Regions from separate parts of the Pseudomonas sp. SWRI51 genome, predicted to be linked through region 2. Evidence: riboswitches for the same ligand, from Rfam matches in the RefSeq annotation. Region 2 holds a riboswitch; each other region holds the start of a gene.
The links. Region 2 has a riboswitch for cobalamin ahead of cobW (cobalamin biosynthesis protein CobW). Riboswitches for the same ligand answer to the same signal wherever they lie in the genome.
Positions count from the first base shown of each region.

Region 1: linked by a shared signal. The riboswitch ahead of HU720_RS10305 (ABC transporter substrate-binding protein) and the one ahead of cobW (cobalamin biosynthesis protein CobW) in region 2 are both predicted to bind cobalamin.
Region 3: linked by a shared signal. The riboswitch ahead of cobO (cob(I)yrinic acid a,c-diamide adenosyltransferase) and the one ahead of cobW (cobalamin biosynthesis protein CobW) in region 2 are both predicted to bind cobalamin.

Region 1 covers NZ_JABWRG010000024.1:15,808-22,695, reverse strand. Annotated here, with positions in the region: gene HU720_RS10315 (ABC transporter ATP-binding protein) at 1-446, opposite strand, end outside; gene HU720_RS10310 (iron ABC transporter permease) at 443-1,459, opposite strand; gene HU720_RS10305 (ABC transporter substrate-binding protein) at 1,456-2,469, opposite strand; cobalamin riboswitch at 2,594-2,792, opposite strand; gene HU720_RS10300 (heparan-alpha-glucosaminide N-acetyltransferase domain-containing protein) at 2,866-4,032, opposite strand; gene pncB (nicotinate phosphoribosyltransferase) at 4,181-5,380, opposite strand; gene HU720_RS10290 (nicotinamidase) at 5,377-6,027, opposite strand; gene HU720_RS10285 (NUDIX hydrolase) at 6,172-6,873, shown strand.
Region 2 covers NZ_JABWRG010000001.1:17,505-24,392, forward strand. Annotated here, with positions in the region: gene HU720_RS00085 (transporter substrate-binding domain-containing protein) at 1-264, opposite strand, end outside; gene HU720_RS00090 (response regulator transcription factor) at 282-896, opposite strand; gene HU720_RS00095 (DUF1272 domain-containing protein) at 1,094-1,336, opposite strand; gene cobM (precorrin-4 C(11)-methyltransferase) at 1,401-2,153, opposite strand; gene HU720_RS00105 (cobalamin biosynthesis protein) at 2,182-2,592, opposite strand; gene HU720_RS00110 (CbtA family protein) at 2,592-3,287, opposite strand; gene HU720_RS00115 (CbtB domain-containing protein) at 3,298-3,483, opposite strand; cobalamin riboswitch at 3,580-3,801, opposite strand; cobalamin riboswitch at 3,862-4,059, shown strand; gene cobW (cobalamin biosynthesis protein CobW) at 4,157-5,224, shown strand; gene cobN (cobaltochelatase subunit CobN) at 5,228-6,888, shown strand, end outside.
Region 3 covers NZ_JABWRG010000023.1:39,030-45,917, reverse strand. Annotated here, with positions in the region: gene HU720_RS10180 (C40 family peptidase) at 1-172, shown strand, start outside; gene HU720_RS10175 (C40 family peptidase) at 319-849, shown strand; gene HU720_RS10170 (DUF6543 domain-containing protein) at 921-3,455, shown strand; gene HU720_RS10165 (hypothetical protein) at 3,461-4,039, opposite strand; cobalamin riboswitch at 4,187-4,408, shown strand; gene cobO (cob(I)yrinic acid a,c-diamide adenosyltransferase) at 4,519-5,130, shown strand; gene HU720_RS10155 (cobyrinate a,c-diamide synthase) at 5,127-6,422, shown strand; gene bluB (5,6-dimethylbenzimidazole synthase) at 6,419-6,888, shown strand, end outside.

The DNA of each region.
Region 1 (6,888 bases), on a different contig from region 2:
GACAGCTCGCGCCAGATGCGCGTGGCCAAGTGGCTGGCATCAGCGTCCGCCAGGGCTTGCTCGACAATGGCGCGGTCGGCCTTGCTGAACGGCGCCAGTGCCGACAGCCACGGTGTGCGGCCTAGTGCCACGGCGTCGTAGACACTGATGCTGTCCTGGGTGTCGGCCTGTTGCTCCACCAGTGCAAGCAACTGTGCGACGCGCCGGCGCGGTAGCTTGGCTAATGGCTCACCGAGCAGTTCCACGCTGCCGCTACTTGGCGTAAGCAGCCCGGCGAGCAGCTTGAGCAAGGTCGATTTGCCCGAACCGTTGGGCCCTACGATGCCCAGGGTTTCGCCGGCTTTTACCGCAAGGTCGATGCCCTGCAAAACCTCGCGCCCACTCAGCCGCAAGCTCAAGCCCTGGCAGGCGAGCGGGGCGCTGACGATGGTATGCAGGAGGGTCATGGGCGGCCCCGGCGGCTGATCAGAATCAGTGCAAACACCGGTGCGCCGATCAGCGCAGTGACCACGCCCACCGGGATTACCTGCCCGCTGATCAGTGTGCGCGAAAGAATGTCAGCGACGATCAGAAACAGCGCTCCGCCGAGCGCACTGGCAGGCAGCAGGCGGCTATGCCCCGGGCCCAGCAGCAAGCGCAGGGCATGGGGGATAACCAGGCCGACAAAACCGATGGCGCCGACGATCGACACCATCACCGCCGTGACCAGCGCGGCACAACTGATCAGCAGCAGTTGCGTGCGGCGCACCGGCACCCCGAGTGAGGCGGCGGAGTCGGCGCCAAAGGTGAAGGCATCCAGCGCGCGGCGGTGCCACAGGCACACCACCAGCCCCAGCAGGGCCACAGGTAGGGCGAGCCACACCGATGGCCAGCGCACACCGCTGAGGTTGCCCAGCAGCCAGAACATGATGCCGCGGGCCTGCTCGGCGGTAGCCGACTTGGTGATCAGAAACGCCGTAAGCGCGTTGAACAGCTGCGAGCCGGCAATGCCGGCAAGAATTACCTGGGCGTTGTTGTGGCTGCTGCCGCTGGCGCGCGCCAATAGCAAAACCAGCGCGAACGCCGCCAACGCACCGACGAAAGCACCACCAGACAATGACAGCAGCGTCCCCCCCAAGCCCAGCAAACCAACTGCCACGGCGCCGGTCGATGCGCCGGCAGACAGGCCTAGCAGGTAGGGTTCGGCCAGCGGGTTGCGCAACAGCGCCTGCAGGATTACCCCGCAGGTGGCCAGGCCAGCACCACAGGCGGCAGCCACCAGCGTGCGCGGCAGGCGGTAGTTCCAGATGATGCCGGCGTCTATCGGGTCGAGCACGTGGCCTGCCTGCCACAGGTGGTTGGCCAGCACCTGGGCGACCACCTCGAAGCTCAGGCGCGTTTCGCCGATTGCGATACCGGCCAGCAGCGCTGCCAGCAAGGCAAGCAGCGCGACGGCGCCAAGAGGAAGCATGCGGTTCATGGTTGCGGTGCTTTACCGGTGGCGAAGGCCGTGGACAGGCGCTCCAGCCCAGGGAACAAGCGGATGCCGGCTTGCATGGCGTCAGCATCGAGCACTATTACGCGGCCGTTCCTGACCGCGTCCATGTTCTTTGCTACCGGGTCGCTGTGCAGGAATTCAAGCTTCTTTTCGACGTCGTCCGCCGGGAAGCGGCGGCGGTCCATGCGCGCGATGATCAGCCATGTGGGATTGGCTTTGGCCAGCGTCTCCCAGCCCACGGTCGGCCACTCCTCGTTGGACTCGACCACGTTGCGCACGCCCAGGGTTTGCAGCATGAAATCGGCCACGCCCTGGCGGCCTGCTACATAAGGGTCCATCTCAAGGTCGGCGCTGGAGAACCAGAACAGCGCGCTGGTGGCGCTGAGGTCCTTGCCGGCAAGCTGCTGGCGAGCATGCTTGAGCTTGCCTTTGAGTTGGTCATTGAGGGCCACGCCCCGCGCCTGAACGTCGAAGATTTCGGCAAGCTCGCTGATGCTTTTATAGATGCTGTCGATACGAAACGGCTGCAGGCGGGTGCCGTCGGCGCCCACCAGATTGTCCTTGCCCTCGCAGTCCGATGGCAGCAGGTAGGTCGGGATTTCAAGCTCGGCGAACTGCTCGCGGGTGCCGACCACGCCCTGGGCGCCGACCATCCACTCGAACTGCACCGCCACCAACTGCGGGCGCTTGCCGACTACGGCCTCAAAGCTTGGGTCGTTGTCCGCCAAACGCGGCACCTTGGCATTCTGTTCGGCAAACTCGGGGAGCACGTTGTTGAACCACAGCGAGGTGCCCGCAAGCTTCTCACCAAGGCCCAAGGCATAGAGCATTTCGGTGCCGGCCTGGCCGATGGTCACTGCACGCTCCGGGGCTTGGGCGAAGGTCTGCGCTACACCGCAGTTGTCGACGGTCAGCGGGTAGTGCGTGGCGCCAGCATGGGCAGCACATGCCAGCGACAGGCTGGCGAGCAGTGTGGCGAAACGGGGCAGCATGAGGGGCGATCTCCTATCGGGCTGTGTACGGCATGAACACACGGACAGGCATCGCAAGGCCCATTGCGGCCGGCAACGGACAGCACCCGCAAGGGGTGGAGATGGCCATCCCGGACACCCCGCCGGTTGGTGAATGTGCGCCGGCAGGTCTCCTGACTGGTGCGTCCTGGCCCTGCGCCAGCCTTCCCGGAGGTTCGCTCCAGTGGCATTGATGGCGCGGGCTCGGCACCTACAGTTGCGGGGGCAGTTCCCGTTGGCTTGCCACTGGCAAGCCGGGGATTCCCTGTTAGTTCCCTGGGGAAACCGGCGGACGGCATGGTAGACCATCAGCCGCCAGGGGGAAACGTTTTTGCTGCCCACATAAACCACAGCGCGGTGTAGGGGCAGATAGTGGCATTACAGATACTTGAGCCAGGCGATATCCCGCCGGCGAGCCTTCAACTGCGCGAACCAACGCACTGGCAGGTAAAGGGCAGCCGCCAGTACCACTGCCACCAGCCAAACCGCACTGATAGCCTCAAAACCGAAATACCCGCCACGGTTGAGCCCAAACACCGCCACGCAGGCGAGGTACAACAGCTTCAGCACATACAGGTGCAGCAGGTAGAAGAACATGGGCGCCGCGCCAAACACTGTCAGCGCGTTGATCCAGCGGGTAGTCCCGGCTCGTTCGAAGCCGCGCAGTAACAACAGCCCACAGCCCAGCGTCAGGGTCAGAAACACCAGCGACGGCGGGTACTTGGTGATGTTGAAAAAGCTCATCACACTTTGCGTGACGTTCGCGTAGCTGCTCCATGGCGCTTCGCCGTAGCCATTGATCAGGCGCAGCAGCGCGAACCCAAGCAGTGCCGCGCTACCGGCCAGCAACAGGCGCTTTTGCCGGGCCCCTGCCTGGCTGGCACGGCCAAACCACGGCCCAAGGCCATAGCCTATGGCAATTACGCCAATCCACGGCAGCACTGGGTAGGAAGTGCGCAGGCGCAGGCTGTCGCAGGCTTGCAGCCAGCCACGGTCATGCAGGATGGCCCACGGCACGTGCAGTGCCGACTCAGGCCCAAAATGCAGGGCATCGAGCAGGTTATGCCCGGCAATGATCACTGTGCCCAGGGTGATGAGCGCAGCGCGCGGCAGCCACACCAGTACGGACAGGGCAATCATGCTGATGCCAATCGCCCAGATGACCTGCAGGTAGATCACCGTCGGCGGCAACTGGAAGGTCCAGGCGAAGTTGACCAGAGTGAATTCCAGCGCCACCAGAAACAGTCCGCGCTTGAACAGAAACGCCGAGACATCCCCACGGCCCTGGTACTTCTCGCCGTACAGCCAGGCTGACAGCCCTGTGAGCAGCACGAACACAGGTGCGCACAAGTGGGCGAGGGTGCGGCTGGCAAACAGACCGGGGTCGGTCAGTTCGACGTTCATCGGGTCGCTGACCTGATGATGCATGAAGAACGTCTCACGCACGTGGTCGAGCAGCATGAAGAGAATCACCAGCCCGCGCAGGGCGTCAATGCTCTGCAGGCGCTGGGATAGCAGGGTAGGGGGGGCTGATGCGCTTGTCATGGAGGAGAGGTCACAGGCAGAAAGATCACGATAAGAAACGTTATCTTATAACCATGCACCTACCGATTCACAGCGTTTTTTGGACCTTCGAGCCCAAAGCTACAAGCTGCAAGAAAGCGCCAATCCGCTTTTGCTTGCCGCTTGCTCCTCACGCCACCTTGAACACATGCCGCAGATAGCTCACGAAATTCTCGTCCCGGCATTGGGTCTTGCCTGGGCTGTCGGAAATCTTGGCCACAGGGGCGCCGTTGCAGGCGGTCATCTTGATCACCATGTTCATCGGCGCCACACCCGGAATATCGCAGGTGAGGTTGGTGCCAATACCGAAGCTTACGTGAATGCGGCCGCTCAGTGCCCGGTACAGTTCGAGCATCTTGGCGAAGTCCAGCCCGTCGGAGAAGATCAGCGTCTTGCTTTGCGGGTCGATGCCCAGGCGCTGGTAGTGGGCGATGGCTTTTTCGGCCCAGACCAATGGGTCGCCGGAGTCGTGGCGCAGGCCGTCGAACAACTTGGCAAAATACAGATCGAAGTCCTGCATGAACGCATCCATGCCGATGCAGTCGGTCAGGGCGATACCCAACTGCCCGCGGTATTCGCGAACCCAGCATTCCAGCGCAGCAGCCTGGCTGTCGACCAGGCGTGGGCCGAGTTGCTGGTGCGCCATGAACCATTCATGGGCCATGGTGCCGATGGGTTTCAAGTCGTACTCGCGGGCCAGGTGTACGTTGCTGGTGCCGACGAAGCGCCCGGGGAAGTCCCGCTTGAGAATGTGCACCACCTCTTCCTGCACCCGGTACGAGAAGCGCCGCCGGGTGCCGAAGTCGGCCAGCTGCAAGCCGGCCAGTTCATCGGCACTGGCCTCGGCCTTGAGCCAATCAAGCTTCTGGTAGAGGCGCTCGCCGACTTGCTCGATGACCACGTCGCGGTACCGGTAGCGGTTGCGCACCTCGCTGATGATCGCCAGTAACGGGATTTCGAACAGGATCACGTGCAGCCACGGCCCGCGCACGCGGATGGCCAGTTGCCCGGCATCGTCCAGGCCTACCTGCACGTAGCGCAGGTTGAAGCGGAACAGGCTGAGGAAGCGAATGAAGTCCGGCTTGATGAACGGGATCTTCTCAAGGTAGGCCAACTGGTCCAGGGTGACCGACAGCTCGCTCAACTGCTCGACCTGGTAGCGGATCTCGGCCAGGTACGGCGCCAGGTCTTCGTTGTTGCGGCAGCGGAATTCCCATTCCACTTCGGCGTTGGGGTAGTTGTGCAGCACCGCCTGCATCATGGTGATCTTGTAGAAGTCGGTGTCCAGCAGGTTCTGAACGATCCGTGGGCCGAATACGCTGTCGGTCATGGGCGGGGCTCCTTGAGGGCGGTGAGTTGGGTGTCTAGCGCTTGTTCGTCGGCGCACAGGTAGATACCGGCGGCTTGCATCTCGCTGCATGCGGCGTTGGCGCCATCGGCACTCAGGGCGCAGCAGGCCGGCAGGTACAGCAGCACTTCGAAGCCCGCCCGGCGCAGTTGCAGGGCAGTGGTGCGCACGCAGTAGTCCAGGGCCAGGCCGCCGACGATGATCGCCTGCACCTGCTGCACCTTGAGGTATTCGATGGCGCCGGTGGAGCGGCGTTCGGCCAGGTCGTGGTAGCAGGCGCCGTAGGGGTGCAGGTCTGGCTCCACGCCTTTCCAGACGAAGTAGTCGTAGTCGATGGGGGCGGGCAGGCCAGGTAGCAGCTCGAAGCCTGCGGTGCCGGGGACGCAGTGGCTGACCCAGGTCAGGTCGGCATTGGCCAGCGTCAGCGGTTGCAGCATTTGCCCGTGTTCGGCGACAGCCCAGGCCGCATTGGCTGGGTGGGCGTCCTTGCTGCCCAGGCGCAGGTCGGCGCGGCGGGCCATGGCGTTGAGCGCCGGGGCGATCAGCTCGCCACCCGGCACCGGCAGCTCGTGCGGGGCGTTGCTGGTAAAGCCATTTTGGGCGTCAACATCGAAGCTTGCGATTTTCATCTGAGGGGTCTCCCCGGCTGGAATGGGTACATAATCCATCTGGTGCACTAAGTGTGTCAAGGCCGGCCAACCAAATAATTTGTTGCTTGCCCTATTTAATTGCTCTGGTGGAATATAGGCAGGTTCTCAGAGGGGAGGCATCAAGTGAGCACAGCAGAAGTCCTGGCCAGCGTAGATATCGTTGCCCTGCGCCTGTCACCGCATAATCTGCGCCTTCAGGTGCTGCTGCATCAGCGCGAGCGTGAGCCGCATGCCGGGCAGTGGGCGTTGCCCGGTGTCATCGTCAATGGCCGCAGCGCCGATAGCAGCCTCGATGCCGCTGCTGCCCGCGCGTTGAGCGAAAAGGCCCTGGTGCAACCACGGCATCTGGAGCAAGTGGGGACCGAGGGCAATGCCGTGCGCGATCCGCGTGGCTGGTCATTGAGCACCTATTACCTGGCGCTGCTCGACCCGGACACGGCCCTGCAAAGCGAGCATCTAGCCTTTCACGACCTTGACAGCCTGTTGACCGGCAAGCAGGCGCTGCCGTTCGATCACCGGCTGTTGGTTGAGCGCGCTGGCGAGCGCCTGGCTGCCAAAAGCCTGTATACCAACTTGCCGCTGTACCTGGTGCCGGAGCGCTTCACGGTGCTCGATGCCCTGGCCGCGATGCAGGCGTGCCTGGGCCAGCCAGTTAATGGCACTTCGGTGCGCAAGCGCCTTGAGCGCATGAAAGGCGAGGGCTGGGTGGTCGATACCGGCGACAAGAACCAGCCGCGCCTGGGCCGCCCGCAGCAGTTGTATCGGCACACTCCGCGTGAGCCTCGTGGGTTCGTGTTTGACCGCAGCCTGCTCGCCGGCGGTTGAAACAGTCGATGCACA
Region 2 (6,888 bases):
CACGCCAAGCTGTTCGCCAATCAAGCCGGCGTAGTCGGCGCTCAGGCCTTCATAGTCGGACTGGCTGGTATTGATATCAAAAGGCGGGTAGTCGGGGCGCGAGGTGCCCAGGCGCAGGCTTTCACGCGTTGCAAGCCACTCGCGGTCGGGCAATGACAGTTTGAGGGGCGGCCCGGCACTTTGTGACCGAGCCAGCAGGTTTCGGCTTTCGCCAGAGGGTTCTGCCCACGAAGGCAGGCAGGCGGCGAGCAGCAGGCACAGCAACGTGCCCCGATACACGGTCAGACCACGTTGTTGCGTTTGGCGAGGTCGACCATCTCGACCAGCGACTCGGCCTTGAGCTTCTCCAGAATTCGGCCGCGGTAGGTGCTGATGGTCTTGGCGCTCAGGTTCATCTGCTCGCCGATGAGTTTGTTGCTTTGCCCGGCACACAGCCTGCGCAGTACTTCCATCTCACGGTTGGACAGGCACTGCAGGCGTTCGCTTTCGCTTTCCAGCGTATTGATGTTGACGGCCATCTGCGGAAAGGTCGAATAGCCTTTGACCAGTGCCTTTAGAGCAAATACCAAGGCGTCGAGGTCTTCGTCCTTGTTGACGAAGGCGCTGATGCCTGCATCCATGCAACGGCGCACGTACAGGTCGGCAGGTTGGCCGGTCAGGGCCATGATCTTGGGGGGCGGGTCGAGCAGCTTGAGGCGTTTGATCACTTCCATGCCGTCAAGGTCGGGTAGGCCTATGTCGAGGATCACCACATCCGCCCGGGTTTCCGCCGCGAGGCGGGCTGCTTCTTTGCCTTTTCCGGTTTCGCCGACAATGGCGAAGCGCTCGCGTTCCAGCAGCACGCGCACGGCGAGACGCACGATGGAGTGGTCATCGACCAGCAGCACGGTTGTCATTGGGTAACTCCTGTAGAAATGAGCCCGCTTGTTGTTGTCTTGAAACCTCGAGCCTGAGAGCCACAGAACCGAGCAGCGGGCACATTACGTACATTCAGATCCTTTGGTAATAGGTGATTATAGGCATGTTGAAAAGGCAACGGCACTTTGTTGAAAAGGACTACAAAAGGTCCTAGGACGGAGCTTCCAAGGCTGTTTCAGGCGCAGCCTGGGTGCGGCTTGAGGGTGCGCTGGGTCGTGGCGGGGTTATTCTGCAGTGCGCTACCTACGCGCGTGGGGCGCGGGCTCAGCTGGCCTGCGCAGTTCGGGCAGTGCCCATGCAGATGTTTTTGGTTGCACGCTCGACAGAACGTGCACTCAAACGAACAGATCAGCGCGTCCGGGCTGTCTGGCGGCAGGTCGCAGTCGCAGCATTCGCAGTTGGGGCGTAGCTCAAGCATGGGCGAGGTTCCGGTGGGCTTAAAATAGCAGTGTGCTACGCCGCCGACAGGTGCTGCAATCGGTTCAAGGGCCAGGGCGGTAAAGGTGTGCGTGGCCTGCGCGGTAAAGCGCCGAGTCAGCGAACGGGGCATCGCCCAGCACATGGCCTACCAGGATCAACGCCGTGCGCCTGAAACCCTTGCGCCCCACCTGTTCGACAATATCGGCCAACGTGCCGCGGGCCCAGTCCTGGTCGGGCCAGGTGGCGCGGTGTACCACGGCCACCGGGCAGTCGGCGCCATAGTGGGGCACCAGCTCTGCAACGATACGTGCCAGGTTGCGAATGCCTAGGTGAATTGCAAGCGTGCAGCCGTGGCGCGCCAAATCATTCAATTGTTCGCCGGCCGGCATGGGTGAGCTGTCGCCATAGCGGGTCAGGATCACCGTTTGTGCGACGTCCGGAAGGGTCAGCTCGCAGCCAAGCAGCGCTGCACTGGCGGCCGTGGCGGTTACCCCTGGAATGATCTGGTAGTCGATGCCCAGTTCGCGCAGATGGCGGATCTGTTCGCCGATGGCGCCATACAGGCTGGGGTCGCCGCTGTGCACGCGCGCGACGTGCTGGCCATCGGCATGGGCCTGGCGCATGGCCTCGATGATCTGTTCCAGGTGCAGCTCGGCGCTGTTTATCACGCGTTCGGCGGTGTTGCCGGCCAGTACCGCTGGGGGGACCAGAGAGCCTGCATAGATGATCACCGGGCACTGGTTGATCAGCCGCTGGCCCTTGACCGTGATCAGCTCGGGGTCGCCGGGGCCGGCACCGATGAAATAGACCGTCATGAAAAATCCTTGCGGGTAAAAGGAGGCATTATCGGCCGCAAGCCAGCGCCAGGGTAGCGCCATCAAGCACTTGGCGTGTAACCCGCAAGTGAGGCAGCAGGCTGTGGCCTTCGGCCAGAGCCAGTGCGGCGCTTTCGGCAACGCCCCAGCAACCGGTATGTTCGAAGGCGCTGGCTGACCGCTGGCTGAGCAGGTGCTCAACCCTCGCCAACTGGCTGACTTCGAAGCAGATCAAAGGCAACCCGAGTGCCTCGGCCAGCGCCAGCAGCCCAGGCTCGTCGGCCTTGACCTGAATGCTGGCGATGCCGCGCACGGCGTTCAAGGGCAGGGCATGCTTGGCAAGGGTCTGGTGCAGCAGTGCTGTCAGGGTTTGCTGCGAGCAGCCGCGCCGGCAGCCGAAGCCTGCGAACAGCACAGGCTCGGGGTGGGGGCAGGCCATCAGGCGTCGCTGGAGCGGCGGTACAGCCACGCACTGAGCAGGCCCAGCGCAAGCCAGAACGCCGCGTTGGTCAGCCACGAAGCAATCTTGAACTGAGTCTCCAGTGCGGCGGGTGCCAGGCTTTCGTGCACCTCTGGCTGTGGAGCGCCGATCACGTGGGGGATGACCAGCAGCACGGCGCCAAGCACCTTGAGCAACCAGTGCCGGGCGAACACCAGCAGTGCCAGGCCGACAGCGGTGGCGGCAGCGGTGCCGACCCACCAGTTCTGACGCAGGCCCAGGTCGGCAGCGGCCGTGCCGGGCAGCTCGGGCGGCAGGCCCAGTGTCGGCGCCAGGCAGAACACCGCAAAGCCTGCCAGGCCCCACCAGGCGCCGCTGCTGACCCGGCCCGGTGCGCGCAGGCTGTAGAGCGCTGCGAGAATCAGGGCAAAGCCGACGGCTACCACCAAATTGCCACCGGTGGTGGACAGCACGCGCTGCCAGCCATCTTCAGGCTCCCAGGCTTCGGCACTGTGTTCATGTTCATGCGCGGCGACAGCTTCACCTTCAGCAGGGTGGCTTGCCGCGGGGGCGGCGCTTTCATAGGTTTCGGCCTGCAGAATCAGCGGGGCTACCCAGAAACTTTGCAGCAACGTCAGCAGCAAGGCTGCAAGCAGCCCGCTGAAGCCCGCGGTACGGGCGATACGGGTAATCATGCTGGGCTACTCAGTGGCAGGGGAAGGCGGCGCTGTGGCGGGTATCGTGGGCCGCGTTGTGCACCGCTTCGATATGCGAAAAACCGGCGAAGTACACCAGGGACAGGCCCAGCACGCTGGCGCCAATGGCAACCATCAGGCGCTGGCTGAGCGTGGCGGGTGTGGCGATGCTGTGTTTGGCGGTGCTGATAGGCATGACGCGTTCCTCTGCTGCTTTTGTTGTGGCAACGGGCAAGCGCGGCGACCCCGGGCACCAGGGCCCAGGGTAAACGACAGCGCCCGCCCACCGCGGGGTGTTGAGTTGACGTCAGGCCGGTCTCCGGGCTTGCGAGGCGGAGCAGGGCTCCGTTCAAGTGTCACCTTCCCATGCCAATGCGCGGCACAGTGGTCTGGACACTTCTCTCGCTTACCGTTGCGGGGGCAGCACCGGATTTGCCTGGCCCTTTTGTAAAGGCTCAAGGCGCACCGGTTTCCCGTTTCACCCCTAAGGGGCACCTGGACGCAGTTCGCTAGCAAATCACGGGGCAGGGCGGGCGTCAATCGCCACGGCGGTTGACCGGATTGCGGGCACTGCGTAGCCTTGCCGTTTCGAGGTTCTCCAGCGGTGCTGGAGCTAAGACGGGAACGCGGTCAAGCCGCGGCTGCCCCCGCAACTGTAAGCACATCCGACAAGGTTGGCATGGCCACTGCGAATGCGGGAAGGCGCCCACCTGCTGGCTTAGCGGCCGGCACTGTGCAAGCCAGGAGACCTGCCTCGCAACTTTTCGACTTTAAACCGGGCGGGGTGATCCGGTGGCGAACACGCCCGGCCATCAGCGCCCGTGGCGGTCCCGCCGCATGCCCGCGCCATTGCAGCCAAGGGCACTCGCATGAAAACACTGGCCAAGCTCCCCGTCACCATCGTTACCGGTTTTCTCGGTTCGGGTAAAACCACGTTGCTGCGGCACATGCTCGACAACGCCCAAGGCCGCCGCATTGCGGTCATCGTCAACGAGTTCGGTGAGCTGGGCATCGATGGCGAAATCCTCAAGCAATGCAGCATCGGCTGCAGCGAAGAAGAGGCCAATGGCCGCGTCTATGAGCTGGCCAACGGCTGCCTGTGCTGCACCGTGCAGGAAGAATTCTTCCCGGTGATGCGTGAACTGGTTGCCCGCCGTGGCGACCTTGACCACATTCTTATCGAAACCAGCGGCCTGGCGCTGCCCAAGCCTTTGGTGCAGGCCTTCCAGTGGCCAGAAATCCGTAACGCCTGTACGGTCGATGCGGTCATTACCGTAGTCGACAGCCCGGCCGTAGCCGCCGGCACGTTCGCCGCCTACCCGGACCAGGTCGACGCCCAGCGCAAGCTCGACCCCAACCTGGACCACGAGTCGCCCCTGCACGAGCTGTTCGCCGACCAACTGGCCAGCGCCGACCTGGTGGTGTTGAACAAAGCCGACCTGATCGACGCCGAAGGCCTGGCCAAGGTCCGCGCAGAAGTCGCGCAAGAGCTGCCGCCAGCGGTCAAGGTGATCGAGGCCAGCAGTGGCCGGCTGCCGCTGGACGTGCTGCTGGGTGTCGGTGCCGAATCCGAAGCGCACATCGATGGCCGGCGCACTCACCACGATTCGCACCACGACGGCGACGACCATGACGACCACGATCACGACGCCTTCGACTCCATCTCCATCGACCTGCCTGAAGCCGACGAAAGCCTGCTGATGGGCGCCCTGACGCAGTTGGTCACCGAGTTCGGCATTCTGCGCGCCAAAGGCTTCGCGGCCATCCCTGGCAAGCCGATGCGCCTGTTGATCCAAGGTGTCGGCACCCGTTTCGACAAACACTTCGACCGCGCCTGGCGCAGCGAAGAACCACGCATCACCCGCCTGGTGCTGATCGGTCAGGACCTCGATGCCGTGCACCTGGAAGCCCGCCTGCGCCAGGCGCTGGGCGCCTGACCGATGCACCTGCTGCGCACCCAGCCCGGCGGCTTCGTGCCGGACGACAGTATCGCTGACCTTGGCCAGACCCCAGCGGAACTGGTGATTCTGTGCAGCGGCGATTCGCACTTGGCGCTGCTCGCCGAAACCGCCGAGCAACTGCCTGAACACTTCCCCAGCCTGCGCCTGGCCAACCCCATGCAGGTGCAGAACCACGCTTCGGTCGACCTGTATGTCGACGAGGTGCTGCGCCATGCCAAGGTGATTCTGGTGTCGTTGCACGGCGGGGTCGGTTACTGGCGCTATGGCGTCGAGCAACTGGTCGAGCTGGCCAGCCGCGGCGTGCAACTGATCATGGTGCCGGGCGATGACCGCCCGGACCCGGAGCTCACCGGCCTGGGCAATGTCACCGGGGCGCAGGCCGAGCGCCTTTGGCATTACCTGCGCCAAGGCGGCAAGGCCAATGCGCTCAACCTGTTCAACTGCCTCGCAAGCCTTTGGCTGGAGCGCGATTACGCCTGGGACGAACCCCAGCCGCTGCCGCGCACGGCGGTTTACCACCCAACACTGCCCAGTGCGGTGCTGCAGGACTGGTACGCCGAATGGAACCCGCAGTGGCCAGTGGCTCCGCTGCTGTTCTACCGCTCGCACCTGCAGGCGGCCAACACCGGGTTCATCGATGTGTTCTGCCAGCGCCTGCAGGCCTGCGGGCTGAACCCGTTGCCGATCGCCGTGGCCAGCCTGAAGGAGTCAGCATGCCTTGAACAGGTCGAGGCGTGGATGGACGAGGTCGAGGCCGAGGTCATCATCAATACCACAGGCTTTGCCCTGTCCAGCCCCGAACGCCCCAACCTGCGCCCGCTGCGCCGTGACGTGCCGGTGTTGCAGGCGATCTGCGCCCAGGACAACCAGCCGGCGTGGCAGCAGAGCGCGCAGGGCCTGGGCGCCCGTGACCTGGCCATGCACATTGCCTTGCCGGAGCTGGACGGGCGCATCATCACCCGCCCGGTGAGTTTCAAAGACCTTGCCTGGCACAGCGAGCGCAGCCAGTCCGACGTGGTGTGCTACCGCGCGCACCCTGAGCGCATGGACTTTGTCGCTGAACTTGCGCGCCGCTGGGTCGAACTGGCGCGCCTGGATAACCCGCAAAAGCGCGTCGCCCTGGTGCTGGCCAACTACCCGACCCGCGACGGGCGCATCGGCAACGGTGTCGGCCTGGATACGCCGGGGGCGGCGCTGAATATCCTGCAGGCCATGCAGGGGCAGGGCTACCCGGTTGCCGGGCTGCCGGACAGCGGCACTGCGCTCATTCAGCAACTGCTCGGCGGCGTAACCAACGACCTTGACCACCTCGACCAACGCCCCTGCGCCCAAAGCTTGAGCCTGGCCGACTATCAAGCCGCCTTTGCCCAGTTGCCGCAGGCCAACCAGCGCGCCGTGCTGGAACGTTGGGGCGCCCCCGAGCAGGACCCGATGCACCGTAACGGCCGGCTGATGGTTGCCGGGCTGCGCTATGGCCTGACCTTTGTCGGCATTCAGCCTGCGCGGGGCTACCAGGTCGACCCGAGTGCGGTGTACCACGACCCGGACTTGGTGCCCCCCCATGGTTACCTGGCGTTTCACTTCTGGCTGCGCAACAGCTACGCCGCCGATGCGGTTATCCACGTCGGCAAGCACGGCAA
Region 3 (6,888 bases), on a different contig from region 2:
CGTGAGCCACGCCGGCATCTACCTGGGTGACAACCAGTTCATCCACTCCAGCAGCCGCCGCAGCGGTGGCGTACGTATCGACAGCCTTGGCGATCGCTACTGGAGCAAGACGTTCATCGAAGCCAAACGCGCCCTGGCCATGGCCCCGAGCACCACGCTCTCGCGCAATTGATTTGATATCAAAATGATGTAATCTGCCACGGCGGCGCAGCTGAAAAGCTCGCCGCCGTGCGCGTTTACAGAAAACGTCTAATCTAATTTCTCAACTCTTTTAATCTTCGGCTACGGCCGGAGCCTCCCTGACAGGAAGTTCCTCTCATGGCGATGTTGGCGCGTTTCGCATTGCTCTCGGCGGTGGCCCTGCTCGCGGCCTGTTCCAGCCGTGCTCCGGCCCCGGCGCCGGTCTACCCAACCGTTACCTTCAATCAGCAGCCTGCTTCGCCGGCCGCCGAAGATGTGTTGTTCCGCGCCATCGGCCTGGTTGGCACGCCGTACCGCTGGGGTGGCAACACGCCGGACTCAGGTTTTGATTGCAGCGGCCTGATCGGTTATGTGTACCGCGATGCAGCCGGTATCAGCCTGCCGCGGACCACCCGCGACATGATCGTCATGCGTGCCCCCAATGTCGACATCAATGCCCTGCAGTCGGGCGACCTGGTGTTCTTTGCCACCAATGGCGGGGCGCAGGTCAGCCATGCGGGTATCTATGTGGGGGAGGGGCGCTTTGTGCATGCCCCGTCCACCGGTGGCACGGTGCGCCTGGACTACCTGTCCAACAGCTACTGGGCCAAGGCCTACCTGCAGGCCAAGCGGGTATTGGCCCCAGGCCATCTGGCGCAGAATCCCTAGCGGCTTTATCTACCGCACATCCAGCTGCTATCAGCCGACCATGGGCGCTTCTTCAATAGAGAGGCGGCCCCATGGACTCCATCGAACAAACCTTGCAGCACAATCTGGCAGTGCTCGGCACCGGCCGTGAACTTACGCGTATGGCGCAGCGCCTGCTGCACGCCTACCCAGACCCCGGCCAGCTAGCAATCAGCGAGGCTGCGCGCATTCTGCGCAAGCACACCGGCAAGGACCTCGACCCGCAATCGGTCTGGTGGCACCAGTTCAGCGGAGCTAGCAGCAGTGGCCGCAGCTTCACCGGTTGGGCGCACAACCAGGCGCCGACACGCTCCATGCGCTTTCCTGAGCTGATGATCGAACGCTTCGAGCCTGCATTTCAGGAGGCGTCCGATGAGCTGAGCGTCTACAGCGGCTTCTATCGGCAAGGCCCCCACGCCAGCCGCTTTGACGAACTTAATGAAGTGGCGGTGCTGCCGCGCGATGTACAGGCCGACTTCTGGGCGCTGAACTTTGCCCAGGCGTATCGCCAGCAGGTCGACGCCTTTTGGGCCGAGCAAGCGGACCACTTTGCAGTGCTGGCCAAGGTCAACTTGCTAGGCCAGTGCGTGGTTGCCCAGCGCGAAGGGCGTATCAGCCCTGAAGATACGCAGCAGTTGCGCACCTGGTTGGGCTTGAGTGATGCGCAACTTACCCTTGCGCAGTTGCGTGAGCAGGCCGTGGCGGACGGCGCGTTAGCCGAAGCCTACGAGCTGGGAGCGGTCTCAGGTGCCTGCCTTTATGTATTGCAGGGCGCTGGCAGTGGTGTCTTGCTGTACTTGCCGTGGGCCGAGCAGCCCTTGCAGGCTTTTGCTTCCCTGCAGGCAGTGGCGCAGTGGCTACGGGAACAGTTGGCAAACACTGAGCAGGTGGCGCGGTTCAAGCGCGGCCTGGTAGCCGACCCCCATGACGCGGCTTCGCTGCAAGCGGTGGGCGATGCGTTGGCGGCGCTAGGTGCCAGTGACAGCGACGAAGCTGCACTGGTTTTGCTGGAAGGTGCCCGCAAGCCGGTTGGCCCCTCATTCTTTGCTTTCGTTACCGAGCAGGCGCGTAACCAGATGCAGAGCAATGCCGCACGCATGACTGACAACAGTCAGTTGCGCAAGGCCATGTGGCGCGGCTATCTCGGCGCTTTCCTGCAGGTCTTTGGTGGCTTTGTGCCGATGGGCTGGCCAGTGTCGCTGGGGTTGCTCGGCGTGACCCTTGCAAAGCTTGGCCTGGATATCGATGCTGCCGTGCATGCGGGCAGCGCCCAGCAACGCCAGGCGGCAATGCGTGCGGCGATTCTGGATTCAGTGTTCGCCGCACTGAGCATGGTCGATGTGGGCGCAGGCAGTAGCATGGCGCTGCTTTCGTACCAGACGCCTTTTCACGAACTGCAAACCTCGCTGGCCGATTGGGAGGTGCTTGAGGCGCCCTCGGCCGGTCTCGATGGCATCGAGGCCAATGACGTGCTGGATGCAAAGCCGCTAGGGCAGGGCCGCTTGGAAGGGGTGCGCATGGGCACCGACGGCAGTTGCTGGATCGAGCTGGAAGGTGTTCCCTATCGCGTGCGCTATAGCCCGGAGACATCGAGCTGGCTGATCGTGCCTGCCGACAATCCGTTTGCGTTCGGGCCCCTGCGCCCGGTGCGGCTCAATGCTGAGGGGGAGTGGGAGTTGCTGGCACCGCCACGTCTGGCCGGTGGCGCGCCAACCGGCAACCTGGCCAGCGAGCCTTCAGCGTTCTGGGACGAGTACATGCGCCCGGATGCGCTGCGCGAGCGCACCCTCTCGGACAACGCCCGGGCGCGGCAGGAGGCGTTGCTGGGCGACCAGGATATCCCTGAACTCGATGATGAAGACGACCCGCAAGTGGACGACAACGGTTTCGATTATGTCGATGACGGCGGCACGCCGGCCTACACCTATCAGCAGGACGGCCGCTACAAGAATCACCTGATCCTGATGTACACCGAGGAAGATTCGCAGATCAACCGCTTCCTGCGCGAAGGCGTGCGCGATTTCCCCTACGGCGATGAAGTGGACTACGTGACCAAGCTCGCTGATGATCTGGAGCGTCTGCCGAAAAACAGCGATGTGCCGCTATATCGCGGCGGCCATGGCCTGCGCAGCACCAGCGGTACGCACTTCCGTAACGGGCAGTTCAATGTGGGCGATGTGCTGGTCAATACCGACCTGACCTCGTTTACCGAAAACCCGTATGTGGTGCGCCAGTTCGCCGCCGACAACAACCTCAAGACTGCCAGCGGCGTTGAGGGCGTTTTCGATGACACCTCCGTGGTATTCGAGTTGCCAGCAGGCAGCTATCGCAATGGCACGCCGGTCAGCGCGTTTTCAGGCCATGCCAACGAGGCCGAAACGCTGTTCGTGCCGGGCTCGTACTTTCGCATCGATTCGCTGCGCGAGATCCGCGGCGCCGAGTACCACTTCGTCAATGTGCGGTTAAGTGAGGTGGCCGCCCCCGCGTCCGGGCCGGTTTATGACCTGCGCACCGGCCAGCTGTTCGACCGCGCCGCCTACGCAGCGCGCCTGAATGATGCAGGCTTGGTCGAGCGCTTCTTCGGCTGACCCGGTCACGCCTGCTTGAGCAGCAACGCCACCCCGGGAAAGTACTGCCCCAGCTCGTTGTGCAGCTTGCGATAGGCATACGGGAAGTACCACGCCACCGCGCAGGCGGTGTGCTTTTGCAGATCGTCCACCAGGTCCTGCAGTTCCTCGGGGCTTGCGTGCTGGCCGGCCTTCCATGGCGTGACGAACAGGGCGCCGGCCTTGAGCTGGCTGGGGTAGGCGATGCATTTGGCCTGCACGGCGGTTTCCAGCAGCGCCGCGGTCATGTCCAAACGCGCAATGCGCGGCCAGCGCTGGCTGGCATGCAAGTACACGGATGCTTCGGCGCTACTGATCGACAGGTCGCAGCGGGCGTCACGCTCGCCTTCGTCGCGCTGCTTCTTGCTGACGGTCTGCTCCAATGCGGCCAGCTCGCTCTGCCAGGCGGCAGCGGCCAGCAGGCCGACATTGGCTGCTGTGCCATGCCAGTAGGGCGCCTCGTTGTCGCCATGGAACTGGTTGCAACGGTCGATGCAGTCGATCCAGCGCTCCAGTGCCGGGCGCAGGAACTCCAGATGCTGATTATTGATGGTCAGGCCTTGCATGCTGCGCTCTCCTTGTAATTGTATTGAGGTCAGCTGGGTGCTGGCTAAGTGATATCACTGTACTCAGTGTGGCACAAGCTGGCAGATCGGCCATTGATCCAGGCCATTGCGGCCTTCGTTCATTGACGCTCAGGGTGCAACCCTCTAACCTTCGCGCGTGTTTCAGGTGCCCTGCGAGCCAAGCCTTGGCGGGGTGAAACTGGGAAGCCGGTGGGTGCCAGCATGGCGCGATTCCGGCGCTGCCCCCGCAACGGTAGGTGAGTCGACGCCGCGCACGGCCACTGGGTGCTCTCACCCGGGAAGGCGCGCAGGCCGGGGCCTTTGCCCCACTCACAAGCCCGGAGACCGGCCTGTAACTGCCAACGGCATCACGGAGGGTGATGCGCGGTGCACTGTGGCTAATGCCGCAGCTCCTGCGCGTTCTCCGTATGCCCGCCTTTTACCTGCCGCCACCGCGCGGCAGTTTGCGGAGACCCCTGATGAGCGAATCCCCCGAACGCGACGAACGCCACCTGGCGCGCATGCAGCGCAAGAAGGCGCTCATCGACGAGCGCATCGCCAACTCCCCCAACGAATGCGGCCTGCTGCTGGTGCTCAGCGGCAACGGCAAGGGCAAAAGCAGCTCGGCCTTCGGCATGCTTGCACGCGCCTTGGGCCATGGCATGCAGTGCGGCGTGGTGCAGTTCATCAAGGGCCGCAACAGCACCGGCGAAGAGTTGTTCTTCCGCCGTTTCCCGGACGAGGTGCGCTACCACGTGATGGGCGAGGGCTTTACCTGGGAAACCCAGGACCGCCAGCGCGACATCGCTGCAGCCGAGGCCGCCTGGGCGGTATCGCGGCAACTGCTGCAAGACCCCGCGGTGCAGTTCGTGGTGCTCGATGAGCTGAACATTGCCCTCAAGCACGGCTATCTCGACCTCGACCAGGTGCTGACCGACATCCAGGCGCGCCCGCCGATGCAGCACGTGATCGTCACGGGCCGTGGGGCCAAGCCTGAAATGATTGAAATGGCCGACACCGTCACCGAAATGGGCATGCTCAAGCATGCGTTCCAGGCCGGCATTCGTGCGCAGAAAGGCGTCGAACTGTGAGCCAACCCCGGCACTGCCCGGCCGTGCTGATTGCCGCCCCGGCTTCGGGGCAGGGCAAGACCACGGTCACTGCGGCCCTGGCACGCCTGCACCGTAACCAGGGGCGCAAGGTGCGGGTGTTCAAGTGCGGCCCGGACTTTCTCGACCCGATGATTCTCGAGCGGGCCAGCGGCGCGCCGGTGTACCAGCTCGACCTGTGGATGATCGGCGCCGACGAAAGCCGTCGCCTGCTGTGGGAGGCGGCGGCCGACGCTGACCTGATCCTCATCGAAGGGGTGATGGGGCTGTTCGATGGCACCCCGTCCAGTGCCGACCTTGCCCGCCACTTCGGCGTGCCGGTGCTGGCGGTGATCGACGGCACCGCCATGGCCCAGACCTTCGGCGCCCTGGCCCTGGGCCTTGCGCGCTATCAGCCCGATTTGCCATTCGCTGGCGTACTGGCCAATCGGGTCGGCAGCCTGCGCCATGCGCAACTGCTCGAAGGTAGCCTGACCGAAGGCCTGCGCTGGTATGGCGGGCTGTCCCGCGAGCGGGGTATCGAGTTGCCCAGCCGCCACCTAGGCCTGGTGCAGGCCAGCGAGCTGAACGACCTCGACGCCCGCCTGGATGCCGCCGCCGAAGCACTCGGCGCCAGTTGCGATGCGGCCTTGCCGCCGCCGGTCAGCTTTGCCGCGCCGCTGCTGCAGCAACCCGCCGCTACGCTGGCCGGGGTGCGCATTGGCGTGGCCCGCGACGAAGCCTTTGCCTTCCTGTATGGCGCCAATCTTGAGCTGCTGCGCAATCTGGGCGCCCACCTTGAGTTCTTCTCGCCGCTGCACGACCGTGAGCTGCCGGCGGTAGACAGCCTGTACTTGCCCGGCGGCTATCCGGAGCTGCACCACCACGCGCTGGCGGCCAATGCGCCGATGCTCGAGGCGATCCGTGCCCACCACGCCCAGGGCAAGCCGCTGCTGGCCGAATGTGGCGGCATGCTTTACCTGCTCGATGCGCTGACCGATGTGGCGGGCGAGCGCGCCGCGCTGCTGGGGTTGCTGAGCGGCGAGGCAACCATGCAGAAGCGCCTGGCTGCGCTGGCGCTACAGGCGGTCGAGCTGCCTGAAGGCACTTTGCGTGGGCACACGTATCACCATTCGCTGACCAGCACCGAGCTTGAGCCCATCGCTCGCGGCCTGAGCCCCAATGGCGGGCGCGGTAACGAAGCGGTGTACCGCACCGGCCGGCTGACGGCTTCATACGTACACTTCTATTTCCCTTCCAACCCCGATGCGGCGGCGGCATTGTTGCGACCATGAATGAACACGCTTACAGCGACGCAGAACGCGCGGCTATCTACCGGGCCATCGGTGAGCGCCGCGACATGCGCCACTTCATCGGTGGCGAGGTGGCGCCTGAGCTGCTCGGGCGCCTGCTGAGCGCCGCGCACCAGGCGCCCAGCGTCGGCCTCATGCAGCCATGGCGGTTTATCCGCATCAGCCAGCGTGCGTTGCGCGAGCGTATCCAGGCGTTGGTCGAGCAGGAGCGCCTGCGCACCGCTGAGGCACTGGGCGAGCGCTCCGATGCGTTCATGCAGCTCAAGGTCGAGGGTATCGGCGACTGCGCCGAGGTGTTGGTCGCGGCATTGATGGACAACCGCGAGCCGCATATTTTTGGCCGCCGCACCCTGCCGGAGATGGACCTGGCATCGCTTGCCTGCGCTATCCAGAACCTGTGGCTGGCCGCGCGTGCCGAAGGCCTTGGCATGGGCTGGGTGTCGCTGTT